DNA from 2 places in the Streptomyces sp. NPDC028928 genome. Region 1 is predicted to be linked to the other one. Evidence: predicted binding sites of a transcription regulator. Region 1 holds the regulator's gene; the other holds the start of a gene.
The links. Region 1 encodes HspR, which represses chaperone genes until heat shock. Its sites were predicted from a motif close to TTGAGNNNNNNNNNCTCAA; they were not measured.

Region 1 (6,543 bases):
AGCACACAGTCCGCGTCGGTCACGCACTCCATCACCGTGCTGGAGGGCAGTGACCGGATCAACAACGCCCTCAACGAGGCGACGGCCCAGTGCCAGACCGAGGTGCTCACGGTGCAGCCGAGCATCCGCTTCACCGAGCGCAACGTCCTGCAGGGGCTGGAGCGCGACAAGGCCCTGGTGGACCGTGGCGTGCGCATCCGGACGCTGTATCAGCACACTGTCCGCTACAACCTGGAACAACTGGCCTACGTCGCGCAGCTCGCCAACGGCAAGGTGGAGTACCGCACCATTGACGAGTTGGTCGAGCGCCTCATCATCTGCGACGAGTCCGTCGCCTTCATCCCTGCCCGCGATGACCAGAAAGTAGCGCTGGAACTCCGCCATCCCGGACTCGTCCGCTATCTGCTCAAGGTCTTCGAGTTCATGTGGGGCCGAGCCGTCCCGCTGAGTGCCGGAACCCCTTACGAAACCGCCCCCGACGGCATCACCGAGATCCAGCACTCCATCGCCAAGCTCCTGGTCGAAGGCCACGTGGACGAGGCCATCGCCCGCCGCCTCGGCATGAACGTCCGCACCTGCCGGGCCCACATCGCCAAACTCGCCCAGGCCCTCGGCAGCGGCAGCCGCGCGCAACTCGGCTACCTCATCGCCCAGTCCGGCATCCTCGACCGGGACCACTGAGGCGGCGTCTCATCGGGCGGTCGGGGGCTTACGATCCGGACCGGTGAGGGCGGGACGGTGGCCGTCGAGTCCGACCTGGGCGATGCGGACGCCGAGTTGGGTGCGGCTGGCCGCGCCCAGGGTCTCCGAGAGCCGGGCGATGTGGGCCCGGCAGGTGCGGACGCTGATGCCGAGACGTTCGGCGATGACGGCGTCCTGGTGGCCCTCCGCCAGCAGCGCGGCGATGGACTGCTCGCGGTGGGAGATGCCCTCGATGCCCGTGTCCGGCAACGGCGCCGTGAGGGGGATCGCCAGGCGCCAGAGGCGTTCGAAGACCGTCACCAGGTACGCGACGAGGGCGGGATGGCGTAGTTCCAGGGCCATCGTGCGGTCGGCGTTGGCGGGGATGAAGGCCACCGTGCGGTCGAAGAGGATGAGCCGGTCGATGACCTCGTCCAGGGTGCGGGCCTCCACCGTGTCACCCATCAGCTCCAGGTAGTTGAGCAGGCCCTGGCCGTGCCGGGCGACGTGGGTGTAGAGGTCCCGCATGCGGACGCCCCGGCCGCGCAGGGCGAGCGCCCGGTGCAGGCCCTCCGTCAGCTCCGCCTCCCGCCGGATGCCCCCGGGCTGCACGGTGAGCACCTCTGTGGTGCACGCCTCGGTCGCCTCGTCCATCGCGGCCTGGATGCGGGAGAGGCCGTCCAGGACCCGGATGGCGCTGCCCTCGGCCGGTGCCGCGAGGGCGTTCTCCTGCCGGCCCAGGCCCGCGTACCACTCGAAGGCCGCCACCGCCGAGCCCACCCGCCGCTGGCTCGCGCTGACCTCGTCGTAGACGCCACGCAGCAGCCGGGTCATGACCTCCTGCGGGGAGGTCGGCACCAGCCAGTCCATGTCGTCGGGGTCCGGGTGCAGCAGGGCCAGTTCCAGCAGGCAGGGCACCGGTTCGGCGTCCGTGCGCGGCACCCGGCCCCGGCGTACGGCACGGGAGTACACCCGGTCCCCGGCCTCACACAGCCGGTCGGCACCGTGAGGGTGCTCCTCCGCCCCGCGCCCGGCCATCGCCCATTCCACCCCCGGTGTGCTGCCACTTCCGCAGCGCAACTATGCGCGGCGCCCAACCGGGTCCGCAACACGGCTCACTGCGCGGTGGCCACCGGAAAATCCGCTGTGCCCGGGTTTCGGTGCCGCTCCGCCCCTCGCACGGCGACAGGATGACGGAGCCGGGACGGACCGAGCCTGGCCGGCCGGCGCCGGGCGTCGGGGGCCGGAACTACTTGAGGCCGATCGCCGCGCAGGCCGTCTTGTACTTGGCGGTGCAGATGTCGCCGACGGTGTAGATGCCGTCCGCGATGACGGTGTCCTTGATGGTGCGCTTGGTGAGCGCGCTCACCTGGACCAGCCGGGCCGGGATGTCCTTGGCGGTGGGGCTGTCCACCCGGTCCTGGGTGAGGGCGTCGAACTGGATGTCCTTGCCCTGGATCTTGGTGACGGCCATCTGCGCGGCGGCCTCGGCCTCGTCCGGGTAGGACTTGTAGACGCTCATGTACTGCTCACCGGAGACCACGCGCTGCACGGCGTCCAGTTCGGCGTCCTGGCCGGTGATCGGGGGCAGCTCGGTGACGCCGGCCGCCTTCAGGGCCTTGATGACGCCGCCGGCCATGCCGTCGTTGGCGGAGTAGACACCGGCGATGTTGTTCTTGCCGATCTTCGCGATGGCCTTGGCCATGTTGGCCTCGGCGTTCTCCGGCTTCCAGTCGGTGGTGTCGAAGCTGTCCGCGATGTCCACCTTGCCGTTCAGCTCGGAGAGCGCGCCCTCCTTGAACTGCTTGGCGTTCGGGTCGGTGGGCGAGCCGTTCATCATGACGACCTTGTCGGAGGTGTCGACGCCCGATCCGAGGGCCTCCAGCAGGGTGCGGCCCTGCACCTCGCCGACGAGTTCGTTGTCGAAGGAGATGTACGCGTCGATCGGGCCCTCGGCGAGCCGGTCGTAGGCGATGACCGGAATGCCCGCGTCCTTGGCCTTCTTCACCCCGTCGGCGATGGCGTGCGCGTCGACGGCGTCGAGCAGGATGACGTCCACCTTGGCGTCGATCATGTTCTGCAGCTGCTCGGACTGCCGGGCGGCGCTCGCGTCGGCGTTGGCGTACTGCACCTTGCCCTGCTTCTTGGTGAGTTCGGCCACCTTGTCCCTGATGATGGGGTAGTCGAACTTGTCGTAGCGGGTGTTCGCCTTCTCGGGCAGCAGCAGGCCCACCGTGATGTCGTTGCCCTTCGTCGGGCTCGCGCTCGCGCCGTCCCCCGTCGCGTTCAGCACGCCACAGCCGGCGAGCGAGAGGGTCATCGTGGACAGGGCCACGGAGATGGCGATACGACGCATGCGGGGGCTCACTTCAGGTGCGTTTCCGGACGTGGGTGCTGCAATACGACCCAGGTGACTGAAAAGACAACGCTGAGCCCGTACCCGTCGTCAAGAAAAATCACTTAACGAGTGCGCAACACCACGCTCAGCTGCACCTGTGAAGGTCACGCGAAACACCCTTCAAGCACCCTTTACGGACCGTACATCCCAAGGGAGTTCACCGGTCGGGCAAAGACCCGTACAACCCACCCGGTTCCTCACGAGTCGTGATCACGGCGGCTTCGGGCCGCGCTCCGATTCGATCAGAGGACCGAATGAACTCAGCCAGACGTACGACCGCCGCCGCTGTCGTACTCGCCGCGTCCGGCGCCCTGCTCGGCGTCACCGTCCCGACCGCGTCCGCGGCGACCTGTGCCTCGCCGGTCTACACCCGGCAGTTCTTCGCGAACACGACGTTCTCCGGCACCCCGAAGAAGACCGACTGCGACAGCGCGGTCTCCGAGCAGTGGGGCACCGGCGCCCCCGCGGCGGGACTGCCCGGCAACAACTTCGGTGTCCGCTGGACCGTCACCCGCGACTTCGGCTCCGGCGGCCCCTTCGCCCTGGCGGTCTCCGCCCAGGACGGGATCCGGGTGTACCTGGACGGCACCCGCAAGGTCGACCTCTGGAAGAACGTCTCGACGACCCAGAAGAAGACCGTCGACGTCACCGTGCCGTCCGGCAGGCACACCCTCCGCGTGGACTTCGTGAACTGGACCGGCACCGCGAACGTCACCTTCACCTACACGCCCCGCACCTCCGCCGACGTCGACAAGGTCAAGCCCCTGGTGCCCACCGGGACCTCGGTCGCGTACGACCCCGCGACCGGCAAGGCCAGGCTCACCTGGGCGAAGAACAAGGAGATGGACCTCGCCGGCTACCGCGTCTACCGGCGGCTCCAGGGCAGCGCGTACGGCGCGAAGCCGCTGGCGACCACCACCGGCACCACGTACACCGACACCACCCTGCCGGTGACCGGCGCGACGTACTACTACGAGGTCCGCGCCTACGACAAGGCCGGCAACGAGTCGGCGGGCACCGCGGACAAGCCCGTCACCACCGCCGACCGGACCGCTCCCGCCGTGCCGGCCGGCGCCGCGGTCACCGACGAGTCCGAGCAGGGCGGCCTGCGCCTCGGCTGGAACGCCGTACCCGACGCGGTCTCCTACCGGGTGTACCGGGCGACCGGCGCGAGCGGCACCTACACCAGCCTCGGCAGCACCGACCAGCTCTCCTACCGGGACGCCTCGGCGGAGGTGGGCGGCACCTACTTCTACCGGGTGAGCGCCCTGGACGCGGCGGGCAACGAGTCCGCCCCGTCCGCCGCCGTCAGCGGCACACGCCAGGACGACACCCCGCCGCCCCTGGTCACCGGCCTGACGGCCACCCCGACCGAGTACGGCTTCGAGCTGAAGTGGGACCCCAACCCGGCGCCCGACCTGCACCGGTACGCCGTCTACACGGGCCGCATCCTGAGCGACGGCGAGGACCGGGTCTGCTCCGCGCAGGAGGACGCCTGGCTGATGCCCGACACCACCTCGTACCGGTACGACACGGTCGCGGACGGCGAGGAGCGCTGCTTCTTCGTGGACGCCTACGACACGTCCTGGAACTCCCGCTACAAGTGGACCCACGAGGCCGACGTGGTGGTGGCGACCGAGCTGGACACGCCGAGCGAGCCGACGTCCTGACACGGACGAGAGGGGCCCGGAAGTCCGGGCCCCTCTCGTCCTGCGAAGACGCGCGTCAGTCCTGCTGCTGCCGCTTCGGCCGCCACACCACCAGCGCGCTGGTCTGCTGGACCTCCTGGTACGGCACCAGGTCACGCCGGTAGGAGGCGTGCACGGCCGCCTCGCGCTGCTGCATCGCGGCCGCCGCGCCGTCCAGGGCCGCCTCCAGCTCCGCGACCCGGGACTGCAGGGCCGCGACCTGGTTCTCCAGTTCGATGATCCGCTTGATGCCGGCCAGGTTGATGCCCTCGTCCTGCGACAGCTGCTGCACCTGGCGGAGCAGCTCGATGTCACGGGCCGAGTAACGGCGGCCCCGGCCCGCGGTGCGGTCCGGGGAGACCAGGCCCAGGCGGTCGTACTGCCGCAGCGTCTGCGGGTGGAGTCCGGAGAGCTGGGCCGCCACCGAGATGACGTAGACCGGGGTCTCATCAGTCAGTTCGTACGGTGAAAACCCCCCGCGCTGACGGGGACGACGGCCGTCCATCACTCTCAAGCTCCCTTCGCGGCCTCGAACAGCTCCGCCCGCGGGTCCTCGCCCGCGGTCGCCTCGCGATACGCCTCCAGCGCGTCACGAGCCTTCCCCGACAGGTCCGTGGGAACACGCACCTCGACGGTGACCAGCAGATCGCCGCGGGTGCCGTCCTTGCGGACCGCGCCCTTGCCCCGCGCCCGCATCGTCCGGCCGTTCGGGGTGCCGGGCGGCAGCTTCAGGGTGACGGCGGGACCGCCGAGGGTCGGGACCCGCACCTCGCCGCCGAGGGCCGCCTCGGCGAACGTCACCGGCACGGTGACGGTGAGGTTGTCGCCCTTGCGCCCGAAGACCGGGTGCTCGCCGACATGGACGACCACGTACAGGTCGCCGGCCGGGCCGCCCCGCTCGCCGGGCGCGCCCTTGCCGCGCAGCCGGATCCGCTGCCCGTCGGTGACGCCCGCCGGGATGCGGACCTGCATGGTCCGGGACGACTTGGCCCGCCCGCTGCCCTTGCACTCCAGGCAGGGGTGCTCGGCGATCAGGCCGCGGCCCTTGCAGTCGGGGCAGGGGTCGGTGAGCGAGAAGCCGCCACCCGAACCCCGGGCGACCTGACCGGTGCCGACGCAGGTCGGGCACACGCTCGGCGTGCCGTTCTTGTCGCCGGTGCCGGAGCAGGCCTTGCAGGGTGCCTGGGAGGACATCCTGAGCGGCACCGTGGCGCCCTCGATGGCCTCCGTGAAGCTCAGCGTGACCTCGGACTCGATGTCCTGGCCGCGCCGGGGCTGGGTACGCGTACCCGCGGCACCACCGCGGTTGAACAGGCCCCCGAAGACGTCACCGAGTCCTCCGCCGAAGCCCCCGCCCTGGGCGGTGCCCCCGAAGAGGTCGCCCAGGTCGAAGTTGAAGGAGCCGCCGGCCGTGCCCGGTCCGGGGCGGAAGCCGCCGTTGCCGAACAGCGCGCGCGCCTCGTCGTACTCCTTGCGCTTCTTGGGGTCGCCGAGCACGTCGTTCGCCTCGGAGATCTCCTTGAAGCGCTCCTCGGCCCGGGCGTTGCCCTTGTTGGCGTCCGGGTGGAACTCGCGGGCGAGCTTCCGGTACGCCTTCTTGATCTCGGCCTCGGTGGCGTCCTTGGGGACGCCGAGGACCTTGTAGTAGTCCTTCTCGATGAAGTCCTTGGTGCTCATCCTCGACGTACCCCCTCTCCCGGCCTTCCCTCAGTCTTCACGTCAGCCCTCGTCCGGGCCACCGCTCTCCTTGTCGTCGGCCGCCGGGGTGGACTCCTC
Region 2 (6,543 bases), on a different contig from region 1:
CACATGCGGCGGGCCCGGATCTTCGACGAGGGCGGCCGGGGCCTGCTGCTGGTCGCCCAGCTCGCCGATCGCTGGGGCACCCGGCACGACCGGGTGGGCAAGACGGTGTGGGCGGAGCAGTCGCTGACCACGCTCTGACCCCGCACACGGACGCGCCCCCGCCCCGCCGCGGGGAGCGGCGGGGCGGGGGCGGCTAGTCCCAGGAGAAGTCCCAGGAGAAGTCCCAGGAGAAGGAGTCCCCGTGGTGCTCCTGGTGCTGGTGCTCGTGCGCCGGGGCGTGGACCGCCGTCGGTGAGACGGCGGGCAGCAGAGCGCCTCCAGCGACCGCACCGGCCGAGACGGCGATCACTGCCAGCCGCCTGCCCCGCAGCCAGCCGCGCTCCGCCCAGGTCCTGATCATGCGCTTCACAGTTCTCTCCTGCCTCGTTGCGGCCCACACGTCCAGTGGGCCGCACCGGCGGGGTGGGGGGGTCGGCCGGGCCTAGTGGTCGTCCCAGACCCACTTGCAGACGTACTGGTGGTACCCCTGGTGCCACCAGCAGTAGTAGTGCTTGTGGTGGTGGCCGTGGTGGTCGTGGTGGTCGTGGTCCTTGTGCGCCGGTGCCTGGGCGACCGTCGGCGCGGGGGCCGCGCTCGCGGTGACGGCCGGCAGCATCACCCCTCCGGCAACGGCACCGGCCGAGACGACGATCGCGGCCAGCCGCCTTCCCCGCATCCACTGGCTCACCACTCGGGTCCTGATCACGTGCTTCACGGTTCTCTCCTGCCTCGTTCCGCGGGTCCTGGTCGGTGTCCGGTGTCTCCGGTGCGGCCCGCACTTCAAGTACGCCGGAACGGCAGGGCTGGGTCATGTTCCGAGGACTCGGGACTTGACGGCGGGGGACGCGGCCCCTAGTGGGGCGTCCGGAGCACGGGACCGGCCCAGGAGGGCGGCTCGGGAGGCTCGGGCGGCTCGGGCGGCGGGGGCGTCTCGGCCCGCGCCGCGCCCGGGCCCGCGCAGGCGCCGGCCGGGGGCAGGTCCGCCGACACCGGCGTGGATCCGCCCCGGCCGGCCCCGCCGACGGCGCCGCGCAGGGCCGCCACGAACTCCAGGCAGGTGTCGTAGCGGTCGTCGGGAATCTTGGCCAGGGCCCGGTGCAGCACCTCGTCCGCCGCGGCGGGGATGTCCGGCCGCTCCGTGCTCAGCGCGGGCGGCGGGTCGTACTGGTGGGCCCAGAGCAGCTCGAGGTGGTCCGCCCGCTGGAAGGGCGGGGCGCCCGCGAGGGTCTCGTGGACCACACAGGCGAGGCTGTACTGGTCGGACCGGCCGTCCACCGGGCGCCCGGCGATCCGCTCGGGTGCCACGTAGTCCAGCGTGCCGACGAACTCGCCCGCCGTGGTGAACCCGGTGAGCGACAGGGACTTCTTCGCCAGCCCGAAGTCGGTGAGGTACACGTGCTCCGGGTGGTCGCTGTCGACGCCCTTGGCGATCAGCACGTTGCCGGGCTTGACGTCCCGGTGCACCAGGTCGCGGGCGTGGGCCGCGTCGAGCGCGGAGGCGAGCTGGGCGGCGATGCGCAGCGCGGCCGGCACCGGGAGGGGGCCCTCGCGGTCGAGCAGGGCGCGCAGGTCGAGGCCGGCGACGAAGCACATGGCGATGTACAGCACCCCGTCGGCCTCGCCGGCCTCGAAGACCGGCACGATGTTGGGGTGGTCGATGGCGGCGGCCACCCGGGACTCCTGGGCGAAGCGGTTGCGGAAGGCCTCGTTGCGGGTGTACTCGGGGGCGAGCAGTTTCAGGGCGACCGTACGGCCGAGGCGCAGGTCCTTGGCGCAGTAGACGACGGCCATCCCGCCACGGCCGAGTTCGCGCTCCACCCGGTAGCCCGCGATCTCGGCCCCGATCAGGCCGGAGGCGCTCTCGGGAGCCCACGTCACGTCTGAATTCTACCGAGTGATCCCTTTTCGGGCCCATGGCGAGGGCGTGGCCGGCACGCACGGGGAAGGCCCGGGCCTCCGTCACGGAACCCGGGCCCTCCCTCATCCGGAAGCGGTCGTCACGCCGCTACCGGAACCTCCGGCGCCGCGTCGCTCGTGGCGGGCGCGAGCGCCAGTTCCAGGACCTGGCGGACATCGGTCACGGCGTGGACGTCCAGCTTGTCCAGCACCTCGGCCGGGACGTCGTCCAGGTCGGGCTCGTTGCGCTTGGGGATGATCACGGTGGTCACCCCGGCGCGGTGGGCGGCGAGCAGCTTCTGCTTCACGCCGCCGATCGGCAGCACCCGGCCGGTCAGCGAGACCTCGCCGGTCATGGCGACGTCGGTGCGGACCAGGCGGCCGGAGAGCAGCGAGGCGAGGGCCGTGGTCATCGTGATGCCCGCGCTCGGGCCGTCCTTCGGCACCGCGCCCGCCGGGAAGTGGATGTGCACGCCCCGGTCCTTCAGGTCGGCCACCGGCAGCTCCAGTTCGGCGCCGTGGCTGCGCAGGAAGCTCAGGGCGATCTGCGCCGACTCCTTCATCACGTCGCCCAGCTGGCCGGTCAGGGTCAGCCCCGCCGCGCCGGTCTCCGGGTCGGCCAGGGAGGCCTCCACGTACAGCACGTCGCCGCCGGCGCCGGTGACCGCGAGGCCGGTCGCCACGCCGGGCACGGCCGTCCGGCGCTCGGCCGGGTCCTGGGCGGACTCGGGCACGTGGTGCGGGCGGCCGATCAGCGCGCGCAGATCGCCGTCGGTGACGGTGAACGGCAGCTCGCGCTCGCCGAGTTCGTTCTGGGCGGCGATCTTCCGCAGCAGCCGGGCGATGGACCGCTCCAGGGTCCGCACGCCCGCCTCGCGGGTGTACTCGCCGGCGAGCTTGCGCAGCGCGCTCTCGTCCAGCGTGACCTCGTCCTTGTCCAGGCCGGCCCGCTCCAGCTGGCGCGGGAGCAGGTGGTCGCGGGCGATGACGACCTTCTCGTCCTCGGTGTAGCCGTCCAGGCGGACGATCTCCATCCGGTCCGCGAGAGCCTCCGGGATCGCCTCCAGGACGTTGGCGGTGGCGAGGAAGACCACGTCGGACAGGTCCAGCTCGACCTCCAGGTAGTGGTCCCGGAAGGTGTGGTTCTGCGCCGGGTCGAGCACTTCGAGGAGGGCGGCGGCCGGGTCGCCCCGGAAGTCGGAGCCCACCTTGTCGATCTCGTCCAGCAGGACCACCGGGTTCATCGACCCGGCCTCCTTGATCGCGCGCACGATCCGGCCGGGCAGCGCACCGACGTACGTACGGCGGTGACCGCGGATCTCGGCCTCGTCGCGGACGCCGCCGAGGGCGACCCGGACGAACTTGCGGCCCATGGCGTGCGCGACACTCTCCCCCAGGCTGGTCTTTCCGACACCAGGGGGGCCGACCAGGGCGAGTACGGCACCGCCGCGCCGCCCGCCGATGACACCCAGGCCCCGGTCGGTGCGCCGCTTGCGCACGGCCAGGTACTCGGTGATGCGCTCCTTCACGTCCTCCAGACCGGCGTGCTCGGCGTCCAGCACCGCCTTCGCGCCCTGGATGTCGTACGCGTCCTCGGTCCGCTCGTTCCACGGCATTTCCAGGACGGTGTCCAGCCAGGTGCGGATCCAGGAGCCCTCCGGCGACTGGTCGGAGGCGCGCTCCAGCTTGTCGACCTCCTTCAGGGCGGCCTCGCGGACCTTCTCCGGCAGGTCGGCGGCCTCGACGCGGGCGCGGTAGTCGTCGGACTCCTCTCCCTCCTTCTCGCCGTTCAGCTCGCGCAACTCCTTGCGCACGGCCTCCAGCTGACGGCGCAGCAGGAACTCGCGCTGCTGCTTGTCGACGCCCTCCTGGACGTCCTTGGCGATGGTCTCGGCGACGTCCTGCTCCGCGAGGTGGTCGCGCAGCTGCTGCGTGGCGAGCTTGAGGCGGGCCACCGGATCGGCCGTCTCCAGCAGTTCGACCTTCTGCTCGGTGGTCAGGAACGGCGAGTAGCCGGAGTTGTCGGCGAGCGCCGACACGTCGTCGATGGCCTGGACGCGGTCCACGACCTGCCAGGCGCCGCGCTTCTTCAGCCAGGTGGTGGCGAGCGCCTTGTACTCCTTGACCAGCTCCGCCACCTGACCCGGCAGCGGCTCCGGCACGCTCTCCTCGACGCGGGCGCCCTCGACCCAGAGCGCGGCGCCCGGGCCGGTGGTGCCGGCGCCGATGCGGACCCGGCTCCGGCCGCGGATCAGGGCCCCCGGGTCACCGTCGGCCAGCCGGCCGACCTGCTCGACCGTGCCGAGGACGCCGGTCTTCGCGTACGTGCCGTCGATGCGCGGCACCAGCAGCACCTTGGGCTTTCCGGGTTCGGAGCGGGCGGCGGCCTGCGCGGCCTCCACCGCGGCCCGCACCTCGGCGTCGCTCAGGTCCAGCGGAACCACCATCCCGGGCAGCACGACCTCGTCGTCGAGCGGCAGCACGGGCAGGGTCAGCGTGAACGCCGGTGACTCAGCAGCCATGATCTCCCCTTCGGCAGTCAACTTGAGCTATGCCGACTCAATGTTCTGGCGCCTCGCATTGTTCCCGAGTGTGTGTTCGCTGTGAGCGATCATGTGCGCCAAAGGGGGACGAGCTGCGGGCACCCCTCAGGTCGCCTGGTGCCGGCGGCGTACGAAAGGCCAGGCCGATACGCCGATCGCCAGGGCGATCAGATGGCCCCAGTCGGTCAGGGGATCGGCGTACGCCAGCAGGTCGTTCAGGAGCGCGCCGGCCGCCACTGCCAGCAGGGGCCAGCGCAGCCACGGGCGGAGCAGGCCCGCCAGGGCCCCCGTGCTGGCGGCCACGCCGAAGCTGATGCCGTAGTCCAGGCGGTGCAGCGAGGTCTCGGGCAGGTGGCCGACGAGGACGGCGAGGCCCACCGGGACCTCGGTGGCGAGGGTGGCCAGGACATGGCCGGCCAGGAAGACTCCGGCGGCCCGCAGCCCGCCCGTCCGCCGCTCCAGCGCGGTGAGCACCAGCACGAAGGCGACGGCGTACGGCGAGACGATCCCGCCCGCGATCCACAGCGCGCTCGCCAGCAGCACCAGCACGGGCGTGCGTACCAGGTGGGCCACGTCCGTACTGGAGTCCTGGTACAGCGTGTGCACCAGGCCGGGGTCGGCCAGGGTCGCGACCAGGGAGGTGACGGCCAGGACGGCCGCGTAGGCGAAGGTGAACGGGGTGCCGGCGGGGGTCGGCAGCAGGTGCCAGGGGCGGGGCAGCGGGCGGGGCGGGGGCGCGGCCGGAGCGGGGGGCGCGGCGGCGCGCTGGCGGGGTATGCCGTCCAGCAGGCCCGCGAGGACCGGGGGCACGGCGGCGGCCGTGCCGTCCGGAAGGGGCGTGCCCGGCGCGGGCGGGGACGCCTCCTGCGCGGGGCCCTTCGTGCTCCGTTCCACGGTGAGGCGCTCCTTCCGTCACGCCCCACCCTTCGCGCTCGGTGTGCCGCTGTCTATGACCGACGCCACGCGAGAGCGGTTTCACAGCAACCTCTCACCGGCCGGCCGCGTCCGGGCCCCGGCCCGCGGCACACGTCCGGGGCGTCATGCGCAATTCCCGTGAATGCCCAGCGCCGTTCAAGCAGGATGGGGGCATGACTGCCGTGTACGACTCTCCTGTTGTCCTGGACCGGCGCGACGGCCCGTACGGCGAGGTGGTGCTGCGCAGACACGGCGCGCTGCTGCAGATCATCGCCAACGGCTGCTTCCTGATGGACACCTCCGACGGCCGTTCGGAGCGGCTGCTGGTCGACGCGGCCCGTGCCGCGCTGGACGGGCGGCCGGCGCCCGAGGTGCTGATCGGCGGGCTGGGCGTGGGGTTCTCGCTCGCACACGCCGCCGCCGACCCCCGGTGGGGACGGATCACCGTGGTGGAGCGGGAGCCCGCCGTCATCGGCTGGCACCGGGACGGACCGCTGGCCGAGGTGTCCGCGGGCGCGCTCGCCGACCCGCGGACCACGATCGTGGAAGCGGATCTCGTGAGATACGTCAATGAGACATCGGACACGTTCGACGCGCTGTGCCTCGACATCGACAACGGGCCCGGCTGGACCGTCACGGAGGACAACGACAGCCTCTACTCGCCGGCCGGACTCGCCGCGTGCGCACGGGTGTTGAGGCCCGGCGGAGTGCTCGCGGTGTGGTCCGCCGAGCCCTCTCCGGAATTTGAAGGAAGCTTGCGGAATGCCGGGTTCCAGCAGGTGCGTACCGAAGAGGTGCCGGTTGCCCGGGGCGTTCCGGACGCCGTCCACCTCGGTGTCCGACCTGGATAGCGACAGCGCGGTGAGTCCCCGTAATGTGCTGCCCTGACGCGGATCATTCAAGCGTCAAACGCAGACATGGGATCACCCCACGGATTCCGGAAAGCAACAACAGGGGCGGGCGATGGAGCAGACACACACCTCCCAGAGCGGCGCGGCGACGACCACCCCGGGCGCACAGCGCCGGGTGCTGGTCGTCGAGGACGATCCCACGATCGTCGACGCCATCGCGGCCCGGCTCCGCGCCGAGGGATTTCTGGTGCAAACGGCGGCCGACGGTCCGGCCGCGGTCGACACGGCCGAGGCCTGGC

Region 2: the regulator HspR is predicted to act here: its motif matches at 4,480-4,498, upstream of lon (endopeptidase La).

The regions. Positions count from the first base shown of each region.
Region 1 covers NZ_JBVHVI010000025.1:1,089-7,631, forward strand. The annotation lists gene ACZ4U1_RS38510 (helix-turn-helix transcriptional regulator) at 1-681, shown strand, start outside; gene ACZ4U1_RS38515 (helix-turn-helix transcriptional regulator) at 691-1,719, opposite strand; gene ACZ4U1_RS38520 (sugar ABC transporter substrate-binding protein) at 1,931-3,037, opposite strand; gene ACZ4U1_RS38525 (fibronectin type III domain-containing protein) at 3,334-4,749, shown strand; gene ACZ4U1_RS38530 (heat shock protein transcriptional repressor HspR) at 4,805-5,272, opposite strand; gene dnaJ (molecular chaperone DnaJ) at 5,278-6,444, opposite strand; gene grpE (nucleotide exchange factor GrpE) at 6,487-6,543, opposite strand, start outside.
Region 2 covers NZ_JBVHVI010000012.1:56,785-63,327, forward strand. The annotation lists gene ACZ4U1_RS27275 (SpoIIE family protein phosphatase) at 1-138, shown strand, start outside; gene ACZ4U1_RS27280 (hypothetical protein) at 194-400, opposite strand; gene ACZ4U1_RS27285 (hypothetical protein) at 482-745, opposite strand; gene ACZ4U1_RS27290 (serine/threonine-protein kinase) at 892-1,917, opposite strand; gene lon (endopeptidase La) at 2,037-4,457, opposite strand; gene ACZ4U1_RS27300 (rhomboid-like protein) at 4,584-5,372, opposite strand; gene ACZ4U1_RS27305 (spermine/spermidine synthase domain-containing protein) at 5,567-6,244, shown strand; gene ACZ4U1_RS27310 (response regulator transcription factor) at 6,357-6,543, shown strand, end outside.